One region of the Candidatus Clostridium eludens genome, then DNA from elsewhere that is predicted to be linked to it. Evidence: riboswitches for the same ligand, from Rfam matches in the RefSeq annotation. Region 1 holds a riboswitch; each other region holds the start of a gene.
What was found. Region 1 has a riboswitch for S-adenosylmethionine ahead of ACJDU8_RS14400 (pyridoxamine 5'-phosphate oxidase family protein). Riboswitches for the same ligand answer to the same signal wherever they lie in the genome.

Region 1 (6,157 bases):
GTAGCCCCAATTTTAGATGCAATATCTACATCCCATGAACTTCCTAAAATCAATGGACTTATACCAACATGGAACTTTGATAATTCTGCATTAATTATTCCTCCATCTTGAGAAAAAGTTATGCCAGAAGATATACCTGTCCCAATATCTTTAAAATATCCTCTAATGACATCCCTAAATCTCTCAGGAACATCTTCAGTTATAAATTGGTGTTCAGGTAAAAGGCCCAAATCATTTACCAAAAATTTAGTCATAGCCAGTGAATAAGATGAATCATTTATAGTAAAGAATCTTTTAGGTAAATCAAATCTAAATTCCACTAAAAAATCTGCTAATCTAGTTAAATAATGATAGTATTCATCCTCTTCTTTTTTTATTACTTTATTTACTATTTCTTTGTCCATACCTGCAAAATCCACAACTTTATTTAAAAATCTGGAAGTTTCACTTCCTCCAATGGGAAGTATTGGACAATGCAGATAGGGTGTATTAAATTTCTTCTTTAAAAGCTCTGCTATCCCTACACCTACCCAAGGAGATATTACAAGATTAAATTCTGCATGGGGGATGTCATTTATAGCATTTATACCACCGCTGTTGTATCCAAATAATATATTAGCATTAAGCCCTATACTTCCAAGCAATCTTTTTATTTCCTGCAGATCACCTTCCCAAAATGGATCATGAATTGGAACTGACGCAAAAATATTTACAAGTCCTGGCGTTCTTTTTCCATCATCTTTTAAGTACTGATTTATTATAGCTTCCAGAACTAATTCATGCCCCCTATATGCATCACCTTTAAATCCTGCTGTTTCTGCATATACTATTGGGACACCTTGTCTTTGAAATTCACTTACTACACTTCCAACGTCATCCCCTATTATATCTGAGGTGCATCCAGTGAGAACCACAAATAAATCCCCGTCCATTATTTTAAGAGTACCTTCTATAAGTCTTTTTAATTTCTTCTCTCCTCCAAAAACTACATCTCTTTCTATCATATTACTGCATGGAATAGCATCTCCTCCTGCATACCCTGTTCCCTGATGTCCTCCACATTCAGACATTGCTGCTGATAACTTCGAACTACACCCTGGTCCAGCATGAAGTATTTGAATAGCTCTTTCTATGGCTGTAACTGTTTGCTGTGCACCAAGAGAACAAAAATGTCTCGGTTCCTCAAGTAACTCACTCATTTTTTACCTCCCTAAGAATTTAAATGTATCTTGTTTAAGCCACCAATCAGTATAGGGCAGTTTATTATGTGCAGCTATTCCTCTAACAAATGAAAGATTAGTAATTGTGTCTAAAATCAATTCTCCATAATTTATTATTCCCTGATACCCAATTCCAAAATGTTCATCTATTGATAAAAATGACGGTATACCTAATTTTGTGGCCCATATTGTACCTGTATGCCTACCTATATATATATCCGGCCTGTACTTATATAGCATACTAACTAATTCATAAGATTGCTTGTTGCAAACTGAAAGCTTAAAATCCCCATAACTCTTTACGTCATTTCTCAGTGTATCTGACTTTTTGTTCTCATTATCAAATATGGGATCATGATGCCAGGTAGAAGCTCCTATAAGATCCATGCCTAATTCTTTCACAATGGCTACCATACTATGAGCATAAGCCGAACCTGCACCTATAAATACTTTTTTGCCCCGCAGCTTTTTTTTGAGTTCAGCTATTCTAGGAGCTGTCCTATTATTTTCTTCCTCTATAAGTTTTTCAACTTCTTCTTCTTTGTGTACTATTTTACCCAGTTCTCTCAGCCATGAATTAAATCCGGATATTCCATAAGGTCCTGGAGCCTTTACTTCCGGTACTCCAAAATATTTTTCTAATCCTGCAGCCAAGTAGGTCCCAAGAGTAGAACAAATCTGAAGTGTAGCAGCAGCTTCCGAAATATAGCTAAGCTGTTCTATAGTAGTAAAAGGTACAATATAGTTAACCTTAAGTCCAATTTTCCCCAACAGTGGTGAAAATATATCTGTACCATGAAAATTAATTATATTTACTACATCTGACTTTTTCTTTCTTGCAGGTTTAACTATTTTCCTCAAAATTCCATGATAAGAATCATCAAATCCCGTAGCCCAAATTCCTGATCGAAAACCCTCACAATATATTGCTACTACGGGTATTCCTATTTCCTTTTCAAGCTTACAAGCTTATCTGCTGCACTTTCAATATCGTCCCCTATTATAGCAGAAGCACAGGTAGAAGTTACAAATATAGCCTTGGGGTCAAATCTTTTCTTTGCCTCTCTTATAGCACTTTCAAGTTTTAATACTCCCCCATATACCATATCTTTTTCAGTTAAATTAGTATTTATATATTTTATATTACATACCTCTATATTTCTTGTTCTTCTACCTGACCTATTTACCAAATTACGCCTTGGAATATCACCACTACAGCCTGCTGGACCATGCTCTACAATTGCTGCATCCTGAATACAAGATAATTGATTCATAACCTGATCGGCACTGCAGGTTGTGCATTGAGTAAATGATCTTTCACAATTACATAAAGTTTTATTATCATAACTCCTACATAAATCAAAAGCAGTACCTTCATATCCAGTAATAGACTTAAGTCTTCGTTCTCTTACTTCCACTGAAGCCCTTTCTATATCAACACTCATAAGTGTCCTCCTTTTGCTATAACTGGCTTTAGATCGTCTCTTTTATCTCCTTAGAATCTCTAGTATAATCAGCTAACTTTACAAACTTCGCTTTAACTTTATATATTGAAGAATCTTTAAATTCTCCATTAGATATTTGTTCTTTTATAATTGGATATCTATTACTTATTCCTTCTACTGCACTATTAAATTCTTGACCAGCCAATACTTCTGAAGCTTCTCCTGTTACAGCAACACTTTTAAAGGTATCATAAGATTGCCCCTCATTTTGAAAATAAAATGTAACTATGGGATTTTGCTTTATATGCTTAACCTTATTACTTTCTTTTTTAGTCACAAAATATATATTTGCACCATCATTTGAAAAAGCACCTATATTCCTTATATAGGGTGAATTATCCTCACCTACTGTAATTAATAATCCTACCTTTGATTGCTCTACATATGCTATTGACTCATTTAATATTTCACTCATTTTTATACTCCTCCTTGTTAAAATAATTAAAATTTTTAAAAACAAAAAGACCAGAGACTCTGTTCATAGTCTCCGGTCATCCAGTCAACTAAAATTTAGTAATAAAAAAATCCTTTTCGCAGATGAAAAGGAATATTAAATAGATTTTTAGCATCCATTCCCCCATCTTTCAGAAATATATCTGCAGGATTTAGCACCTCATATGAATACAATTCATACTACTTGCTGAAACTTCATTGGGCCAGCCCCTCCGTTTCTCTTGATAAGGATCTTTATTTAATTTTTACTAATTGTATCAGACATTTAAACTAATGTCAATGATGATTTTTATTATTATTTATTTTACTCCACAGATTTTTTATCAGTCCGCCTTTATAACCAGCGTATATGCAATTTAATATTCATCCCTCCTTATAGCATCTCCTAAGTACGTGCTAAGAGTTGTACATATAGGATATATTTTTACACCAAAACAAAAGCAGGCAATATTATTAAATAATAACGCCTACTTAATCCAAAACAATTATAACTTCCTCGATACATATTAGACGAAATACCTTTTATTTTTGCTTCAATAAATTTTAAAATTTAATTTTTATTTAAATAAAAACCAGGAAATATTTCTCCTACTTTTTCTCTCCTATTATTAACGTTGTCCTTAATCTTAAATTTACTTAAAGCTTTTTTCTCTTCTTCATTTAAAACCTGTAAATCCTCCAAGCATTTAACAGTTGTAGGCCACAGAGCCCTAGTGCTGCCATCTTCTATCTTAATTGCCAACCCTAAGTCCATACCTTTAACTCCAACACAATATATTCCCTCTGCTCCAAGCTTCCCTATAAGTTTTCCCCCGGTATTTTTCATAAGTTCAGTACAGAACCCTCCTGTTCCCGCTACCATTTCAGGTACAGCTGTCATAGCTTTAAATACCCTATGAGCAGCATTTTTATAATCCCCGGTAAATACATTATCATTAGCCATTTTACAAAATCCCAATGCCATATTATATAAAGGTATTCCAAAAATAGGTACAGTACAGCCATCTACACCTACAATTATACTATCTTCCTTTACCGAACAAACTTCTGACAGTATTTTTTTTATTTCTTTTTGTACAGGATGTTCTGGAAGGTTATAAGTATTTAAATCATATCCCTTTAAAACACATACGGCAAGTATTCCACAATGCTTTCCTGAACAATCAGTATAAGAGGGATTTAACCTTACATGATTCCATAAAAGTTTTTTAGCGTACTCTTCATTTAAAGATAAAGTGGAACCACATAGTAAACTATTTACATCAAGTCCTATCTTTTTTAATATTTCCTCAACAGTTTTCCTATGAAAGTCTTCTCCATAGTGAGAAGCACACATTATGGATATTTCCCCATCTGTAAAAGAAAACTTTTGGTCAGCTCCGGATAATATAACATTTAAAGTCTGTATTGGTTTTGCAGCAGAACGCATATAAGTAGTTTTATACGGATCTCCTAGACTATAAAGAAGTTTACCTTTACTGCTTACTACAGCTATATCTGCCCTATGGATACTTTCAGTTAAAAGCCCCCTTGTAACTTTTACAACTATTTCTGACATAAAAACTCCTCCAAAAAATAAGACTCAGTTAATTTTGTAAAATGGAACAATATATTAATTATACTATTTGTAAATTAGCTATAAATTATTTATAGCTTCTTCAATTCTCTTTAATGATTCTCTTATAATGTCTCTAGGACAGGCCATATTCATTCTTTCAAAACCTTCTCCACCTTTGCCAAATGTAAAACCTTCATTAAATTGAATCTTTGCTTTAGTGAGCATAAAATTTTTAAGTTCTGCTGTATTCATTCCTAATTCTCTACAATCAATCCACAGCAAATAAGTACCTTCTGGTTCAATAACCTTAAGCCTAGGTATTTTTTCTTTTATGTACTTTCTAACAAATTCTTTATTTTCATCTATATAATCTATAAGTTGCTCTAGCCATTGTTCCCCATGTCTATATGCTGTTTCACAAGCTATAATAGCAAATAAATTAAGGCTAGATGCTGCTATATTTTCCAATTGTACAATATATCCCCTTCTTAACTCACTATTTGGTATAATTATATTGGAAACCTGAAGACCTGCTAAATTAAAAGTTTTACTTGGGGCAGTGCATACTATAGAATTTTGCTCAATCTGCTTTGATATGGTTGCAAAAGGAATATGCCTGTAATTTTTATATACCAAATCTGAATGAATTTCATCAGATACTATTATCACATTATTTTTTACACACATCTCTCCTAACTTTTCCAATTCTTCTTTATTCCATACCCTTCCAACCGGGTTATGAGGACTACAAAGTATTAACAGCTTCACCCTTGGATGTTTTAATTTTTGTTCTAAATCCTCCAGGTCCATATGATATTTTCCCTCAAAAAATTTCAGAGGATTATCTACTATTTCACATCCATTTCTTAATATGGCCTTATAAAATGGATGATACACTGGTGATTGCAAAACGACTTTATCCCCTGCATGAGTAAAAGCCCTAATAATAGTATTAATAGCAGGGACAACCCCTGAACTAGTAACAATCCATTCTTTTTTAACTTTCCAGTAATGTCTTTTCCACATCCAACTTATTACAGCATCATAATAGCTCCCATTAATCTTTGTATACCCGTAAATTCCCTGTTGTGCTCTCTTAATTATTGCTTCCTTGACTTCTGGCACAGTTTCAAAATCCATATCTGCTATAGACATAGGTATAATATCATCACATTGTTCCATATTTAAATTCCATTTAACACAGTGGGTATTCTTTCTGTCAATAATTTTGTCGAAATTATACTGCACTTTTATAACCCCCTTACTTTACAAACCATAATCATTGTATAAATTTCCCAAATTTCCGGTTACTCTAACTTAGAAAATATACAACCACAGTAATTTTGCCTGTATAAATTGTATATCTTAGAAAGCTCAATGGATCTTTTGTATCCATTTTTCTTCTTAAAATCTGAGTATAA
Region 2 (6,157 bases), on a different contig from region 1:
GAAAAGGTCCAAGTAAAAAGTTGCTTTATGGAAGTTCGATATTAGTATGCTTTTTTCAAATCGTTTTGCTATTTGCACATTCCTACGTAATATCGGTAGTACTGTTAGTAGTACTCGGCTTCTTTACAGTAGTTTTTATAACTTCGGTAAATTCAACAATTCAGTTAAATACAAGTAATGATTACAGGGGAAGAGTAATGAGTGTTTATACTTTGGCTTTTAATGGAACCACACCTATTGGCAATCTTTATGCAGGGGACATTACAGAAAAATTTGGACCTAATTTGGGTTTTTTTAGTTGCGGCTTTATAACCTTAGTTCTTGTAATGGTGGTAATTGGATTGTTCAAAGTTAGTGTGTTTTCTAATACTAAAAGTAAGTAGGGTTCAACAAAATATTTGCATTAATAGTAATCCGCTTATAGAAAATTTGAAAAAATTTGAATAATATGCTTGACTTAGAGTTAACTTTAAGTGGTAGAGTATAAATAGTTATATTTTTTTATAAACCTTATAAAAAAGAATAGGAGGACTTAAAGATGCCAAAAAGTCTTATTGCATTTTTTTCATATTCGGGAAACACAGAAGTTATTGCAAATACCATAAAAGAAAATGTTGGTGGTGAGCTTTTTAAAATAGAAACAATTGAATCTTATCCAACTAATTATAATGGAGTTGTGGATAAAGCTAGACAGGAACAAAATGCCCACTACAGGCCGGAACTAGCAGCAAAAGTCACTGATATGGATTCTTATGATATAATTTATATTGGTTATCCTAATTGGTGTAGTACAATACCAATGGCGGTCTTTACATTCTTGGAATCATATGATTTTTCTGGAAAAACGATTATACCATTCTGCACACATGGCGGAGGTGGCATGGGCAGAAGCGCATCAGATATCAAAAAACTTTGTCCGAATTCAAATGTCTTAGAAGGCGTAGCAATCAGCGGAAGTAGTGTTAATAAAGCAGGAAAAGATGTATCAGCATGGTTGAGTGAAATTGGTGTTATTTAAGAACGCTAAGTCAAACCTTAAAAGAACTTATCCAGACCCGTAGCACCTCTTATCCCCCCACTTTGATAGAAAAGCAGAGAACCAAAATTTTTAATTTTGTGTGAATCGCTTTCACAGAGTGCGATGGGGGTTAGCAATGATAGCGATGGGATAAATTTATTAAATCAATATTTTTTAAAACAGGAGTGATTAAATATGGAAAAATCAAAAGTTTATTTTACAGATTTTCGTACAAAACTTGGAGAGGGTCTGCCTACCAAGCTAAAAAGGCTGATTAAAGATGCGGGTATCGGACAAATCGACATGGATAATAAGTTTGTTGCTATCAAGATGCACTTTGGTGAACTTGGTAACTTAAGTTATCTTCGTCCAAATTATGCTAAAGCTGTAGCCGACATGGCGAAAGAGCTGGGCGGTAAACCTTTTCTGACAGACTGCAACACCCTATATCCTGGCAGCCGTAAGAATGCCCTTGAGCATCTAGAGTGTGCATGGGAAAATGGATTCACTCCACTTACAGTAGGATGCCCTGTTATTATTGGAGATGGATTAAAGGGGACCGATGATATCACGGTACCTGTAATAGGTGGCGAATATATAAAAGAGGCTAAAATCGGCCATGCAATCATGGATGCCGATGTGTTTATCAGCTTAACTCACTTCAAAGGTCATGAAATGACTGGTTTTGGTGGTGCCATTAAGAATATTGGAATGGGCTGCGGTTCCCGTGCTGGAAAAAAGGATCAGCATATTAATGGTAAACCTCATATCATAGAGGAGAAATGCCGAGGATGCCAAAGATGCCATCGTGAATGTGCTAATAATGGTCTGTTGTTTGACGATGTAAAAAAGAAAATGACTATCAACACAGAAGATTGTGTTGGTTGCGGTCGCTGCCTAGGTGCATGTAATTTTGATGCAATTCAGTTTGCAAACTGGTCAGCCAGTGAAGAACTGAACTGCCGTATGGCAGAATACACCAAGGCAGTAGTATATGGTCGTCCTTGCTTCCACATTTCTCTTGTGGTAGATGTTTCACCTAACTGTGACTGCCACAGCGAAAATGATGCTCCCATACTTCCTAATCTAGGTATGTTCGCTTCATTTGATCCTTTGGCATTGGATCAGGCATGTGTGGATGCCTGTATGAAGGCTGCCCCACTGGCTAATAGTCAGCTGTCCGATAACATATCAGAACCCCATTTTGTTGATCATCATGATCACTTTACTAATTCCACACCGGAATCAGAGTGGCGTACTTGTCTTGACCATGCAGAAAAAATAGGAATCGGTAATCGTGAATATGAACTGATCATTGTTAAATAAAATATGTACCTCCATTAGAAGATATGGATGAATATATTTTATAAAAATTAATTTGTTATTGACAAGGTAATCAAAAAATTATATTATTAATTATAACTTAAATAGTATGTTTTAGTAGTTGTCCATTTAAAAGTTAACGCTTAAAATTTAATATGAAATTTCTTATCAAGAGTAGTGGAGGGACTGGCCCTATGATGCTCGGCAACCTGAGTATGTTTATCAATATATTCAATGGTGCTAATTCCAGCAGATGAAATCTGAAAGATGAGAGACAAACGGAACACAACTTCCTATATAGTTTCTCTATATAGGAAGTTTTTTATTTGATTAACTAGATAAACTGGAGGTCAAGTCTTGTTTACTATAGAGTTTTGTGTAGTCTCTGTAGTATATGGACTTTGACCTCTTTATTTATTATATGAAATGCCTGGAAGAACTTATTCAGGTGCCCAGTAGTGCTTATCTCCCATTTTCAAGAAGATGGAAGTGTTGGTAATAGCAGCGTTTGGATAAATAATATTATATACCTGACCGGTAAACCGGAGGTTACATTATTAAAAAGATGTAACCTTTTTTTGTATAAATTATCAAAGGCATATATACAAATTGTCTTATAAATATTCATAGTCAAATTGTGCTAGGAGGTGTTCTAATGTTAGAAGAAGATTTGATACAATAATAGGTTGTTAAGTTGAACTGCTTAAAAAAGATAATCTGTGTCAGAAAAATTATTGAATAAATAAAAGTGAAAAATAGGGGGAAAGAAATGAAAAAAAATAAAAAGTTTAAATTATCTTACTATGTAATTATGTTAATTTTATCCACAGCATTTTTTGCGGCGTGCTCAAATACAACAACATCTAATCAAAAGTCTGATGCTGTAAATGAACAAAATGCTTCAAATAATAAGAATTCTGCTAGTTCTGGTGTTACTGATCCTATTGATGGGAAGTCTGTTCCTTCACTTAAAGGTAAGAAGATAGGAGTTGCCATAGAAGGAATAAGCAATAATTGGGAGAGGCAAGCTTATCAAGCTCAAATTGATCGAATAAAACAATTGGGGGGAACAGCCATTGAAGTTAATGGCGAGCGTAATACTCAAAAACATATTTCTGATATTGAGAATTTGATTACTCAAAAGCCTGATGCAATCATTAAGCAACTTGGAGATGCAAAAGTATATGCACCTGTACTTAAGAAGGTACGTGCTGCAAATATTCCGCTTTTTACTGTTGATCATCCTAGTGAAGATAGTATTACTAATGCTTCATCAGATAATTATTTTATTGGTGAAGCATTAGCACGTAAAATGTTTGAAGATATAGGTGGAGAAGGTAAAATTGCAGTTTTTAATGGATTTTATGGAGAGAGAACTTTAGCTATTCGTTATGATGAAATGAAATATGTGGCTAAGGATTATCCTAAAATTCAGTTTATCCAACCTGAGCTGCAGGATATTATTGATGGTACTATAGAAGATTCAAAAAAGAAGGTTCAAGATTTGTTAATAAAGTATCCTAATAAGGGAGATTTAAAAGCTATCTGGGCAGGGTGGGATATTCCTGCAATTGGCGCTTCTCAGGCTTTAGAGGCAGCTGGGAGAACTGATATTAAAGTTTATGCGGTTGATGGAGATCCTAGTGCACTGAAAGTACTTGCGGATAAAAATTCTCCTTTTGCTGCAGATATGGCCCAACAGCCTTATAAAATTGGTCAGGCTGCAGTGGATTCTGCTGCACGATATTTAAATGGTGAAACAGTACCAAGGTCAATTTACGTAGATCCATTACTTGTTACGAAGGATAATGTACAAGATGCAGAAAAGATTTTATTTAAAAAGTAAATAAGAATATCAAGACAGAGGGTAGGAATATTTTCTATTCTCTGAATAATAATTTGTGTGTAAAGGAGGGTGTATTAGTTTATGAATGAAAAATATATTTTAGAAATGATAAATATAGAAAAAGAATTTCCAGGTGTTAAGGCTCTTCAAAATGTTACTTTGCAAATACGTAATGCAGAAATACATGGTATTGTAGGAGAAAATGGAGCAGGAAAATCTACATTGATGAAAATACTGGCAGGAATTTATAATCAAGATAGTGGACAAATAAAATTTGATGGTGAAATACAGGAACACTTAACAACAAAAATGGTAGAAAAGTTGAAAATTCATTTCATTCATCAGGAAAGGTATATAGTCCCTTACCTTACTGTAGCAGAATCTTTATTTTTGGGCATTGAACCTACACATTCTATATTTAAGTTGGTAAATAGAAAATCCTTAAAGCAAGAAGCTGAAAGACTTTTAAAAGAAAAATTAGGAATTTTTATTCGGGGAAATAAATTAATGGGAGATTTAACTGTAGGAGAACAGCAATTAGTTCAAATTTGTCGTGCATTATTGCATAATCCTAAAGTAATTGTTTTTGATGAGCCCACTGCTGTACTTTCAAAGCGTGAAGCAGATGGGTTATTTGAAATTATAAGAGAATTGGGAGAGAAAATTTCAATTATTTATATATCTCACTATTTAGGAGAAATTTTAAATCTGTGTCATAGAATTACGGTATTACGTAATGGTAGAAAAGTTAAAACTATGGATTCTAATGGATTGAATATTAAGGACATTGTTGTAATGATGATTGGACGAAACATAGAAAAACAGTTTCCGCCTAAAAGAAGGTGGAAGAAAGAAATCTTGTTGAATGTGAAAGGATTAACTCATATTACACATTTTAAGGATGTTACTTTTCAAGTTCACGCTGGTGAAATAATTGGCATAACGGGTTTAATAGGTTCCGGACATATTGATGTAGGCAAAGCTATTTATAATAATAATGGGATAATTAGTGGTACCATAGAATTTCAGTGCCATCAATTATCCAATAACAAACCTGAGAAAGCGGTGGCTTCTGGAATGGCATATGTACCAGAGGATAGACGAAATCTAGGTGTAATTCAAAACATGTCTGTGAGAGAAAATATAATGCTTTCGTACTTAAAAAGAGTAAGCAGAAAAGGTGTAATTAATACTAGGGATGAACATAATAAAGTGGACGATATAATAAAAAAATTAAGGATTAGTACTCCAAATCAAGAAATATCAGCAGGACTGCTGAGTGGTGGAAACCAACAAAAGGTTGTAATTGGAAAGTGGCTAAACAGTGAATCTAAGTTGTATATACTAAATGAACTAACTTCAGGTGTAGATATAGGTGCTAAGGTTGAAATTTATTCTATCATAAATAATTTAGCCGGGAATGGTGCAGGAATAATTTTAATTTCACAGGACATACAAGAATTGGTTGGCTTATCTCATCGTATTTTTGTAATGTACCGCGGCAAAATTGTAAATGAGTTTCATGGGAACAATACTACAACAGATGAAGTATTTGTTTCTATGATGGGGGGGAATAAAAATGACTCAGTTAACATCAAACATTAAAATATCAAAACGTACTAATATTTTATTAAAATACAGTGGATATATAGTATTCCTTGTTTTAGCTATATTTTTCTCAATTATTTCACCATCTTTTTTAAAATTACAAAATTTAATCAATATCTTAAATCAATGTAGTGTCTTAGCAATTGCTGCAGCTGGAATGACTATTATATTAATTGGCGGAGGTACTCATGTTATTCAAGGAGGAATTGATTTATCATTAGGAAATAATCTTGCAATTATTAGTACTATTACAGCAGTGTTAATAAGTAAGAACTATTCTTTTTTCACTATACTGGTGATAATTGTATCATGCAGTTTATTTATTGGTTTGATAAATGCTGTTATGATTGTAAGGCTTAGGA
Region 3 (6,157 bases), on a different contig from region 1:
ACTATATGCATCAATTAGCAGTACTTCTTTAATGAGAAAAGAGAGAACTAAAAATACGGCCTTAAGGCTCATGGCTGCACCTGTAAGCAGAAGTGAAATTTTGGTGGGTAAGGTGATTGGGTCTATAGCACAGAATGTTTTTTGTGTATATATTGTAGTGGCTGTAAGTAAATTTGTATTTAAGGCCAATTGGGGACAACATATAGGTCTTGTATTGATTGCATTGCTCACGGAGGTAATATTAGCGGTGAGCTTTGGCCTTGGGATAAGCTATATGGTAAAAAGGCAGGAAGTGGTAAGGCCAATTGTAATAATTTTAATTCAAGTGGTAGCCTTTATAGGAGGAGCATATTTTCCAGTAAGTACTTCCGCAAGCTCTAAAAGTTTCATGGATATAGTTGTTGCTATGTCTCCTCTCACGTGGAATAATGCAGGATTAAGTAAACTTATTTATGCTAACGATACTGGAGCAATTTTACCAATAGTAACTTTAAATATAGCAATAGCCTGTGTGTTTTTACTAGTTTCTGCAGTAGTGGCAGGAAAAAGGGAGGGCATTTAATATGAGGGATATATTATGGCTGGTTAAAAATAGTTTAAAAGTTACTTTTAGAAAGAAATCCAATATAATTTTCTATGTACTGCTGCCCATAGTGGGAATTATTATAGCCTTAATGGCTTACGGCAGCTCTAATGAAAGTATATCCAAGATAGGTATAGTTAATAATGATAATAACTATATATCAAGGGATACCGTGACTTATCTTAAGAGTTTGGATAATTTTAATGTAAGTATTATAGGTGCATCAGAAGTAAATAACAGTATAACTTCAAAAAAATTAGATTGTGTTGTAGTAATTAATCCTGGATTTTCTGAAAGTGTATACAGGGGAAAGCCTGAAAATATTCAGATAATTTCTATAAAAGGAAAGCAGAGTACAGCTTATGTAAAATATCACCTCTATAATTATATAGATAATATTGCAGCTATGAGTAGTGCGGCCCATGGAAATAAAGATGTATTTTATAAAATGTACAATAGTTACCATAAAAATAGTTTTAAGCTGTATGTAAGCTCTGTAAAGGATAATGCAAAATATAAAAATATAACTAACTGTGCTGTAGGATTTTTGCTCATGATAATTTTAATGTCAGCCACAAATTTAGCTGAAATAATATTAAAGGAAAAGGAAAATAGAACTTATTTTAGGATATTTTCTTCTCCGATAAGCTCTAAAAAATATATATTTGCCAATATAATAGTGAATTTTTTAGTCATTACAGGAGAGATAATTTTAACTTTAATATTATTAGCGTATGTATTTCATATAAATATGGGAGTTTCATTTTTCAAGATGTTTTTCATACTTATATTATTTGTACCTGTAGGAATTGGATTTGCTGAGCTTTCAGTGTCTTTTAGCAATAATTCTGCTAGTGTTTCGGCAATGCAAAATTTAATAATAACCCCTACCTGCCTGATTTCAGGATGCTTTTTCCCGGTAGAATATATGCCTAAGTATTTTCAGAGAATATCGGATTTTATGCCGCAAAGGTGGGTATTAAGCTCAATTTCAAGTTTGCAAAAGGGAAATTCAATTTACAGCATATACTTAAATATTGCTATAATATTGGCTTTTGCTGCAGCTTTCTTTTTAATATCCATGTACAAATTTTCAAGAAATAAAGACCTAAGAGATTTTAGCTAAAAATTAGCTGCGGTGAGTATATTAAATAAAAAAATGCTTACCGCAACTATATTATTGTCAGCACTAGTTAAGATTTGCCTTTAAATGAAGTTCCGCAGTTTTTGCAGGTTATAGTTATTCTTCCTTTCTTTTTTGGTACTCTTAATTTTTGCTTACAATTTGGACACTTAAATATTTTATAGTATTTATTTTGATTCATTGAATTTCCAAATCCCTTAAATCTATAAATTATGGGTGAAATAAAATTTTCGTAAGCTTGGAGTTCCCTGTATCTTTTGTATTTATTTTTTGAGAGACATCTCCAGCTGCTGTATATAATAAACACAAAACCTAATGTATAGGCAGGTCTAAGAAGAAAAAGTACAAGTCCTGCAATATAAAGATGTTTAGAAAGTGTATCAATACCGTAGCTGTCTTTAAAGTAATAAGAAATTCTATCTAAAAATTTATTCAAATTTACCACCTCTGTAAGTAAAACTTCATAATAATATAAGTTTACATAATATAATAAGCCATTTTTAGATAATTATACAACATAATTTTGATTTTTGCATTATTTAAAATCAAAATTCATTTTGAAAATTAATTTACTATTGACAAAATAATTTAGAAATTATATGATTATATGTAAATCAATTGTTATATGTGTCAGTTGTAAAAATTTAAAATGAAATTTCTTATCAAGAGTAGCGGAGGGACTGGCCCTATGATGCTCGGCAACCTGAGTGTATTTATAAATATATTCAATGGTGCTAATTCCAGCAGGTGAAACCTGAAAGATGAGAAACGTAAGGAATGTAACTTTCTGTAGTTTCTCTTATAGAAAGTTTTTTTATTTGATTAACTAGACAAACTAGAGGTCAAGGTTTACTTATTATAGAGTTTTTAGTGCATAATCTCTATAGTATATGAGCTTTGACCTCTTTATTTATCCCACTAAATTTAAAAATTATTTCATTACATATATATCTATATAATTATTATGAAAGTATGCCCAAATTACCAAAAGGAGGATTTTTTATGAGTGAAAAATTTGGAATAGGAACAAAAGCAGTGCAAGGAGGGTATTCACCTAATTCAGGTAATCCAAGAGTGGTACCCATAATTCAAAGTACATCATATAAATATGATAGTTTTGATGAAGTAGCAAAGGTAGCAGCAGTGAGTGCAGATGTAGAAGCACTGAAAACAGGGGGATATTTGTATACAAGAATAGGAAATCCAACAGTAACAGCCCTTGAAAAAAAATATATAGAACTACAAGGGGGGGTTGAAGCAATTGCCACCGCATCAGGACAATCCGCAGTAGTTTATTCTATAATAAACATTGCTAATGCAGGAGATCACATTATTGCAAGTTCAAATCTGTATGGAGGTACATACAATCTTTTTAATACAATTATCCCTAAATTGGGTATTAATGTTTCTTTTGTAGAGCCAGCAGCTTCTGAAGAAGAAATTTTAGCAGTAAAAAAGGAAAATACTAAACTAATATTTGGTGAAACTATAGGAAATCCAGGACTTAATGTACTAGATTTTCATAAATTTTCTTCTATAGCAAGAAAACTAGATATACCATTTATTGTTGATAATACTATAGCAACACCCTATTTAACAAGTCCCTTTGAATATGGAGCAAATATAGTTGTTCACTCTACTACTAAATATTCGGATGGACATGCAGTGTCACTAGGAGGAATAATTATTGATGGTGGAAACTTTAATTGGGCAAATGGAAAATTTCCAGATTATACAACCCCAACTGGGCCAGCAGTTTTGGTATTTGTTGATGCATTTGGAAAACGTGCTTTTTCAGGAAAGTTGAGAACTAATCTAGTAGAAGAATTTGGTGCGGCACCAGCTCCATTTAATGCATTTTTAACAAATTTAGGATTAGAAACATTACATTTAAGAATGGAAAGGCATTCATATAATGCTTTAAGTTTAGCTAAATATCTCCTGCAGCATCCTAGAATTGAATGGGTGAGATATCCTTATTTAGAATCAGATCCAGAATATGAAAGGGCTAAGAAATATTTGAAAGGTGGAGGAAGCGGGATTCTGACTTTTGGTGTGAAAGGAGGAATTGAGGCGGCAAAAGCTGTAGGTGAAAAGTTGAAATTAGCTTCTATAGTTGTTAATTTAGGTGATGTAAGAACATATGTAATTCATCCTGCAAGTACAACTCATTTGGCATTATCAGAGGAACAACAAAGGGCGGCAGGGGTAACGCCTGAATTGATTAGAGTGTCTGTGGGGATTGAAGATATTAAAGACATAATAGCAGATTTTGAGCAGGCTTTAGATATATAAAATAAATAGCAAATCTAGAAAATATAAAGGAGGAGTAATGTGTGAGTACAAATGCAGCATATAAGTCTGACACGTTTTTCTATAAGGATTCTCAAGATATAAATTTTTTTACTGAAAAATGGTGTCCGACTGAAAATCAGAAAATATATGGTGTAATACAAATAGCTCATGGTATGGGAGAAACTACTGATTATTATAGAGAATTTAGTGAAGAGATGGCTAAAGCAGGTTTTATAGTATATATTAATGAGGCACGTGGACATGGCAGAACAGCAGGAGATATAAATGAACCTTCTTATATGGAAAATGCAGGATACATGGGAGAAGACGGAATAAATTGGATGGTTGAAGATATTAAAATATTAACGGATATTATCAAGGCAGAAAACCCGGGATTGCCAAATTTTCTTTTAGGTCACAGCTTAGGGTCAGTTTTGGCTCAGATATATGCATATAAATATGGTGATGAAGTAAATGGAATCATATATTCTGGTACTACCGGCCCAATTCATATAAAGAAGATAATAAAATTGACTGAAATATCAAACAGGGAAGTGAGGAAAGTTGGAAGAAAGTCTGTAAGTACTGAAGCTTCCAATGCATTTTTTGAACATTTTAATGATGAATTTCAGCCTCCCAAGACGGAATATGATTGGCTAACAAGTGATGTTGATATGCTTGAAAATACACTAAGTTCTCCTTATGCTGCAATAGAGTATAAAGCGGGCTATTTTGATGATTTATTTAATGCTTTAAAGGATATACATAAACCTAGGGTTATTGAAAAAATACCTAAAAACTTACCTATATTTTCAATATCAGGGAGCAAAGATCCTTTTGGAGATAATGGCAGGGGTATAAAGGAACTGTTTAAAATATATAAACAATATGGAATTGAAGATGCCACTTATAAAATATATGAAAATGGACGACATGAGATGCTTAGAGAAGTAAATAGAAATGAGGTGATGAAAGACTTACACAATTGGTTATATAATCATATATAGATGAAATTAAAGAATTCCAGTAGATATTGTCATATCCTAAGAGAATTATTAATAATATAAAATAACTTTCTATAGTTTTTCTATAGGAAGTTTTTTATTTGATTAAGTGGACAATTTGTAGATATGGCTCAAATAGATTTCTTAATCGTGCATTAAAAAGAATTTTTATATTTGAATTTATTTTCTAAAAATAATATTATTAATAAATAGAATGAATTTTGGGAGTGTATATATTTGAAATTTATGAAAAAATATATAAATAAGTACTGGAAAGGATTTTGTCTTGCTATATTTTTTCTTTCTATTGAGGCATTATGCGATTTAATGCAGCCTACTATAATGTCCAAAATAGTTGATATAGGTGTGGCAAACAAACAGATGGATTATGTAATTCAAAAAGGATTGATAATGCTTCTGGTTACGGCCGTGGGAGCAATGGGAGCTTCAGGACGTAATATATTGTCTGGAAGGGTGTCTCAAAAATTTAGTGCAGAACTGAGAGCAGATTTATTTGAAAAGATTCAAAGTTTTTCTTTTGACAGCATTGATAAATTCGAAAGCAGTTCTCTTATAACACGTCTTACCAACGATGTAACTCAAGTTCAAAATTTTGTTAATGGACTTATGAGAATATTTGTAAAGTCACCTCTTGTGTGTATTGGAAGTATTATCATGGCATCAAGGCTTGATTTACATCTTGCAATAATACTTTTTATTATAATACCAATTGTAGCTGTATTTATATTTTTGAATATGAATATAGGATACCCATATTTTATGAAGGTTCAGATAGCTTTAGATAGAGTGAATTCTGTAATGAGGGAGTATTTGTCCGGTGTAAGGGTGGTAAAAGCTTTCAATAGATTTAATTATGAAAGTGAAAGGTTTAAAGGTGCAAATGAGGAATTAGGAAGGCTATCGGTCATTGCAATGCGTGTAATGGCAATATTTTCTCCTACTAGAAGTTTAGTTATAAATATAGGAATAGTATGTGTTTTGTGGATTGGAGGAAAATATGTCAACAGTGGCAGTATGCAAGTAGGACAAATAATTGCATTCACAAATTATATGACTCAAATATTATATTCAATTATGATGATATCTGCAGTTTTTAATATGTTTGTAAGA
Region 4 (6,157 bases), on a different contig from region 1:
TAATCCTAAAAAACCAGAGATTATTTATAAAGTGTATACAAAAAATAGTCCACTAGCATCTAAAATTACTGACTCTGCCAAAAACACCTTGATAGATTCAATAAAGTCTAATTTTATCTATTCTGTTAATAAAACCCTTTTTTCTTTTTTAAATACAGTTGGAAAAGATGCAGATAAGAACAAGGAAGATATTATTAATTTAAAAGATGGCATAATAACCTTAAATGACAATATAGATCTTATAACATATGTGCTTGAAAATATAAAAAATAATTCAAATAACTTAACTTCAATACTAACTGAAATGAAAACTGATATTCCCTTAATGAATTCAGGAATAGATATTCTATCACAAAATGATGAAAACAATAAAAATTTTATAGGCTCAATTCAGCCTTCACTGAATAATTCTTTTGACAATATTGCAGTTAACTTGGAAAACGCAAGAGGTGATATTTATAGAACTCAAGGCTTAATAAGCAATTTGAATTCCTTAATCTCAAAGGCAAATTCCTCAAGTGTAGATTCTACTGTAGATAAAATTGGATATGAGTTAGATATACTAATTAATGAAATTAATCCAATTATAAATTTTCTGGATAAAATTAATGATTTTAGCAATAACACTGAAGTATCAAATTTATTGAAATCCTTAAGAAATACACAAAATTCCTTAAAAGGTGAAAAAAACAACATAAATAACTTACAGCAGGAGCTTAATAGTACAAATGAAATTAATAAAAATATATTAAATTCCATGACAAATAATATAGCCAATATAAACTTGCAATTAATAGATGCACAAAATGAATATAATAAAAACACAAGGAGTATTTTAAATTCAATAGCTGGTAATCTAGCCAATTATACAAACAATACTTCTGCAATATTAAAATCTGTTCAAGATTTCAATAAGCAGGGAGGTAACTCCATGGATACTTTACTGCATGGAAGTGAATTAGTTACTATATATTCCGGAAAATTAGATAATAAATTTCTCCAATTCAAAGATATTATAAATAGATTAAGCAATCAGCTAAAACTGGTTACAAACAATGATATAATACAAATAATTACTATATTACAAAACAACCCGGAATTGATGGGAGACTTTATATCCAGTCCTTTTAATGTAAATGAAGAAAATATATACACAGTTTCTAATTTTGGTTCATCCATGGCTCCTACCTATACAGCACTTGCCATATGGGTTGGTTCTATTTTACTTGTAACATTATTAAAAACAGATGTGGCCCCTTTTAATGGAGATGAAAATTTAACTTTAAAAGAAAAATACTTAGGCAAATTACTGACTTTCTTAACCCTAGCTCTAATACAAGGATTTATAGTTTCATTAGGCGATAAAATTTTATTACATGTTCAAATGATAAATGTTTTTCTTATGATTATGGTTTCACTTGCCTCAGCCCTTACGTTTACAGTAATAACCTATACTTTAGTATCTATATTAGGGAATTTGGGCAGGGCTATTTCTATTATTCTTCTTATAATACAGATAGCAGGAAGTGGTGCAACTTATCCAATACAGCTTCAATCATTAATTTTTAGAATATTACAGCCTTTATTTCCGTTTACTTATTCAGTCAGTGGTTTCAGAGAAGCTATTGCAGGGCCCCTTATAGAAACTGTAGTTTTAGATTTTATAGCATTATTTTTGATATCAATATTTTTTATATTAATTGGCTTATTCCTTAAAGAACCATTACACAATAAGATCCATAAATTTCAAGTTAAATTCAAAGATTCAGGTATAGGAGAATAGCTCACGGGAGGTCACATATGAAAAATGTATTTAAAATATTAAAAAGAGATTTAATAAATATAATAAAAATCCCAGCAGTACTTATAATAATTTTAGGATTTTGTTTTTTACCCTCCCTCTATGCATGGATTAATATTAAAGCTTCCTGGAATCCTTATAGCCAGACTAATACCCGTAGGCTTCCCATTGCCATAATTAATGAAGATAATGGAAGCAAATTTAATGAAAAAAATATAAATATCGGAAATGAAATTGTTAAAGAATTGAAAAAAAATAAAACTATCGATTGGATTTTTATAGATGAATGGCAGGGAAATTACGGATTAAATACAGGAGAATACTATGCATTAATTGAAATACCTGAGGATTTTTCCAGTAAAATGTTAAGTCTTACAACATCAAGTCCTGAAAAACCTAGCATTATATACAGATCTAATGAGAAATTAAATGCCGTAGCTACCAAAATTACAGATTCAGCAAAAACTAATTTAATAAGCCAAGTAAAAAGCAACTTCATAAAAACAGCAAGTGAGCAGGTTTTTAAACAATTAAACTCTATGGGAAAAAAATTAGAAAGTGACAAGCCACAAATTGTACAATTAAAAGATACTATTCCTGAAACTATTTCCAGTATAAATGACATAAAAAAGTATATAGCAGAAATAAATTCTAATTCAGAAAACCTACAGCAATATCTAAATGCTCAAAAAGCTGATTTTCCTAAACTATTAGAACAAATTAACGGCCTTCAAAGTATTGTAGCACAAAGCAAATTGTTAGTTTTATCCACCAAACAAACATTGAATTCAACACAGAACAATCTGAACAACGATATAAATGAAATTCAATCACTAAATAACCAGATACAGGATCTCCTAATAAATTTAAATAATATAAATGTCAGTACCGATTTAAGTACTACTATAATAGACCAATTACTAAATTTAGACAATTCTTTAGTAAAAGAAATAAATACCACCCTAGAAATTCTTGAGTCTATTAATGATTTTATACCTAATAATGGAACAAGTGAGCTTATAGATTCACTTACTGGACTAAAAGGCTCAATACAAACTGAAAAAACATATTTAAACCAATTAAAAACATTAATTAGCAGTAATTCATCTAAAGACAGTATCAATTCAGTTATAAATGAACTTTCTACCTTAAACAATGAAATATCCATGAATGCAGTTTCTGTATCTAATGCTTTTTATTCCGATACCTACCAGGCAATGGATATTGTAGCTGACAACTTAACAAACAACTTAAATAATATAGATTCAATATTAGAATCAACAAAAATTCTTGTGCCACAATTAAATACACTGGCTAATTCAGGTATATTAAGCAGTAAAGCATCCTCTGACCAGGCAAATGCTTTAAGCAAAAAGTTGGAAGATGTTCAAAATAAGCTGAATGAATTAAGCAGTAAAATGCAAAATTTAAACGAACAAAATTTAAATGAAATAATAGAATTTATGGGGAAAAATCCAGATGAATTATCCGATTTGCTTTCATCACCAGTAAATGTAAAAAATATTGAAGTTTATAATTCAGGATTATTCGGTTATGCAGTAACACCTTTTTATACTACACTGGCAATCTGGGTAGGCATATTATTATTATCCTCCATATTAACACTAGACTGCAAAGATTTCGAAAATGAAAAAAAATTGGATTTAAAACACAAATACTTTGGAAAATTAAGTTTGTTTTTAATATTATCTTTCATACAAACTACTATTATTACCCTGGGAGATGTATATATATTAAAAGTTTACCCTCAAAATATGCCTCTTATGATGTTGGTGTCACTAGGCTGTAGTATTACATTTACAATTATAATATTCACACTGGCGTCAATACTTGGTAATATTGGCAAAGCTATTGCTGTAATAATTATGGTTTTTCAAATTGCAGGAGCCGGGGGACTTTATCCTATACAGACCCTTCCAAAAATATTTGGTACATTGGCACCATTTTGGCCTTTTACCTACGCTATAGATGGCTTCAGAGAAGCTATATGGGGCCCCTTACAGAAAAATGTATTTAAAGATTTTATAGCACTGGCTGTTTTTTCATGTGCATTTCTGTTTTTATCACTTTTAAAAAGACCTTTGCATAATTTAATAAAAAATTCAGAGCACAAATTTAGAGAATCAGGACTTTAAAGACCTATATAAAAATAGATTTGGCAAATTAATTATTGACAAAAAGGAAATTTTAGTATATCATATGGTGTAAAATCAAATTAAATCTTATCAAGAGCGGTGGAGGGACTGGCCCTATGAAACCCGACAACCAACATTTTATTAAAATGTATGGTGTTAATTCCAGCAGATTATTTCTGAGAGATAAGGAAAATAGTTTCAAATTGGTTTATCGTTAAAGTTATTTTTCTTATAGAAAAATAACTTTTATTTATTTTAACCCCATAATTAAAATTTGAATATTAGAATAATAAGATTTGATTGCCACTAAAACTATTATAATTTAAGGAGGGATTTTATGCCCATAAATATACCTAACAATCTTCCAGCCTCTACAGCGTTAAAAGCTGAAAATATATTTGTTATGAATGAAACTCACGCAACAAGACAAGATATACGACCACTTAATATAGTTATATTGAATTTAATGCCCCTTAAAACTGTTACTGAAATACAGCTTTTAAGACTACTTAGTAATTCACCGCTACAAGTTGATATAACTTTAATGTATTCAAAATCTCATAGTTCAAAAAACACTGCTGAAGAATATCTTATTAAATACTATGAAACTTTCGAAGAAATAAAAAACAGAAGATTTGACGGTATGATAATAACAGGTGCACCTGTAGAGAAACTTGAATTTGAAGATGTTGATTATTGGGAAGAATTAACTGAAATTATGGATTGGAGTACTACAAATGTTTATTCAACTTTATATATATGCTGGGGCTCTCAAGCAGGACTTTACCATCACTTTAAAATTCCAAAATATATTCTCAATAAAAAATTATCTGGTGTTTTCTCTCATACTGTTAACAGGGCTAATACTAAACTTTTTAGAGGTTTCGATGATGTATTTTCTGCACCACATTCTAGGTATACCTTTGTAAAAAGGGAGGACATCGAAAAAGTTCATGAACTAGAAATACTTTCTGAGTCAAAAGAAGCCGGTGTCTATATAGTGTCAACAAAAGGTGGCCGCCAAATCTTTGTTACGGGACATCCTGAATATGATACTTTAACATTAAAATCTGAATACGAAAGAGATATTGGACAAAATTTACCTATAGATATACCCCAAAATTATTTTCCCGACAATGACATAAGTAAACAACCAGTGGCAAATTGGAAAAGTCATTCCAACCTGTTGTTTTTAAACTGGCTTAACTACTACGTATATCAGGAAACACCTTATGATTTAAACAAACTTTAGCAGTATTTACAATAAAGTAAAAATAAAAAAGGCATTCATGCCTTTTTAATATTTACTTCAGATATAAAATTCTATAACCCACACTTTTCTAATGCTTGCTTTAAATCCCAAATAATGTCACCAGCACTTTCTAATCCTATGCTAAATCTAATATATCCTCCTCTAAATTCCTCTGGATAAAAATTAATCCGTTCATCGTTTGGACCGGTGTAAACAATTAAGCTTTCATCATGACCCAGAGAAACAGCTTGAATGATTAGCTTGAGAGAATTAATGAATTTATTATGGGTTTCAACGTCTGCTTTAAGTCCAAAAGAAATAATTCCTGAATACATCTTCATCTGTTTTTTAGCAATTTCATGCTGTGGATGGCTCTCTAGTCCAGGATATGCTACAAACTTTATTGATGGATTTGATTCTAAATACCTGGCAACCTCAAGTGCAGTTTCACTATGCTGTTTCATACGCAGAGGAAGTGTTACAACTCCACGCATAATCAACCATGCATTAAACGGACTTATAGCCCCCCCAAGATTAACCATTGCCTCGCGCTTTATTCTGTCCACAAGCTCCTTTTTTCCAATTACTGCACCTCCCATAGCATCTCCATGTCCATTTATATATTTTGTTAAACTATGTATAACAAGATCAGCTCCAAGCTGTAGAGGATTCTGTAAAAATGGAGATGCAAAAGTGCTGTCAACGCTTAATAAAGCTCCAATAGATTTTGCAATCTTAGCTATTTCCTCAATATCACTTACTTTAGTAGTAGGATTTCCTGGAGTCTCAATATGAATAAGCTTTGTATTTGGTCGTATTGCTTTTTTTATCTCTTCTAAATTAGAAGTATCTACAAGGCTTGCTTCTATTCCATATTTATCTGGTAAATATTCATTTAATAACCTATAAACTGCTATATAAGATACATTAGAACAAATCACATGCGCT

Region 2: it holds a riboswitch for S-adenosylmethionine, as region 1 does, so the genes downstream of both, ACJDU8_RS08785 (sugar ABC transporter substrate-binding protein) here and ACJDU8_RS14400 (pyridoxamine 5'-phosphate oxidase family protein) in region 1, are expected to answer to the same signal.
Region 3: it holds a riboswitch for S-adenosylmethionine, as region 1 does, so the genes downstream of both, ACJDU8_RS14710 (O-acetylhomoserine aminocarboxypropyltransferase/cysteine synthase family protein) here and ACJDU8_RS14400 (pyridoxamine 5'-phosphate oxidase family protein) in region 1, are expected to answer to the same signal.
Region 4: it holds a riboswitch for S-adenosylmethionine, as region 1 does, so the genes downstream of both, metA (homoserine O-acetyltransferase MetA) here and ACJDU8_RS14400 (pyridoxamine 5'-phosphate oxidase family protein) in region 1, are expected to answer to the same signal.

What each region holds. Positions count from the first base shown of each region.
Region 1 covers NZ_JBJHZX010000021.1:33,595-39,751, reverse strand. The annotation lists gene ACJDU8_RS14410 (nitrogenase component 1) at 1-1,199, opposite strand, end outside; partial or broken gene ACJDU8_RS14405 (nitrogenase component 1) at 1,203-2,665, opposite strand; gene ACJDU8_RS14400 (pyridoxamine 5'-phosphate oxidase family protein) at 2,694-3,140, opposite strand; SAM riboswitch class I at 3,300-3,409, opposite strand; gene ACJDU8_RS14395 (asparaginase) at 3,729-4,736, opposite strand; gene ACJDU8_RS14390 (MalY/PatB family protein) at 4,815-5,984, opposite strand; gene ACJDU8_RS14385 (epoxyqueuosine reductase QueH) at 6,044-6,157, opposite strand, start outside.
Region 2 covers NZ_JBJHZX010000011.1:7,823-13,979, forward strand. The annotation lists gene ACJDU8_RS08770 (MFS transporter) at 1-383, shown strand, start outside; gene ACJDU8_RS08775 (flavodoxin) at 539-1,018, shown strand; gene ACJDU8_RS08780 (DUF362 domain-containing protein) at 1,214-2,344, shown strand; SAM riboswitch class I at 2,504-2,615, shown strand; gene ACJDU8_RS08785 (sugar ABC transporter substrate-binding protein) at 3,111-4,187, shown strand; gene ACJDU8_RS08790 (sugar ABC transporter ATP-binding protein) at 4,269-5,792, shown strand; gene ACJDU8_RS08795 (ABC transporter permease) at 5,767-6,157, shown strand, end outside.
Region 3 covers NZ_JBJHZX010000022.1:13,646-19,802, reverse strand. The annotation lists gene ACJDU8_RS14725 (ABC transporter permease) at 1-562, shown strand, start outside; gene ACJDU8_RS14720 (ABC transporter permease) at 564-1,709, shown strand; gene ACJDU8_RS14715 (hypothetical protein) at 1,777-2,163, opposite strand; SAM riboswitch class I at 2,384-2,495, shown strand; gene ACJDU8_RS14710 (O-acetylhomoserine aminocarboxypropyltransferase/cysteine synthase family protein) at 2,730-4,022, shown strand; gene ACJDU8_RS14705 (alpha/beta fold hydrolase) at 4,064-5,029, shown strand; gene ACJDU8_RS14700 (ABC transporter ATP-binding protein) at 5,264-6,157, shown strand, end outside.
Region 4 covers NZ_JBJHZX010000030.1:30,522-36,678, reverse strand. The annotation lists gene ACJDU8_RS17985 (YhgE/Pip family protein) at 1-1,783, shown strand, start outside; gene ACJDU8_RS17980 (YhgE/Pip family protein) at 1,801-3,957, shown strand; SAM riboswitch class I at 4,042-4,147, shown strand; gene metA (homoserine O-acetyltransferase MetA) at 4,295-5,209, shown strand; gene ACJDU8_RS17970 (trans-sulfuration enzyme family protein) at 5,281-6,157, opposite strand, start outside.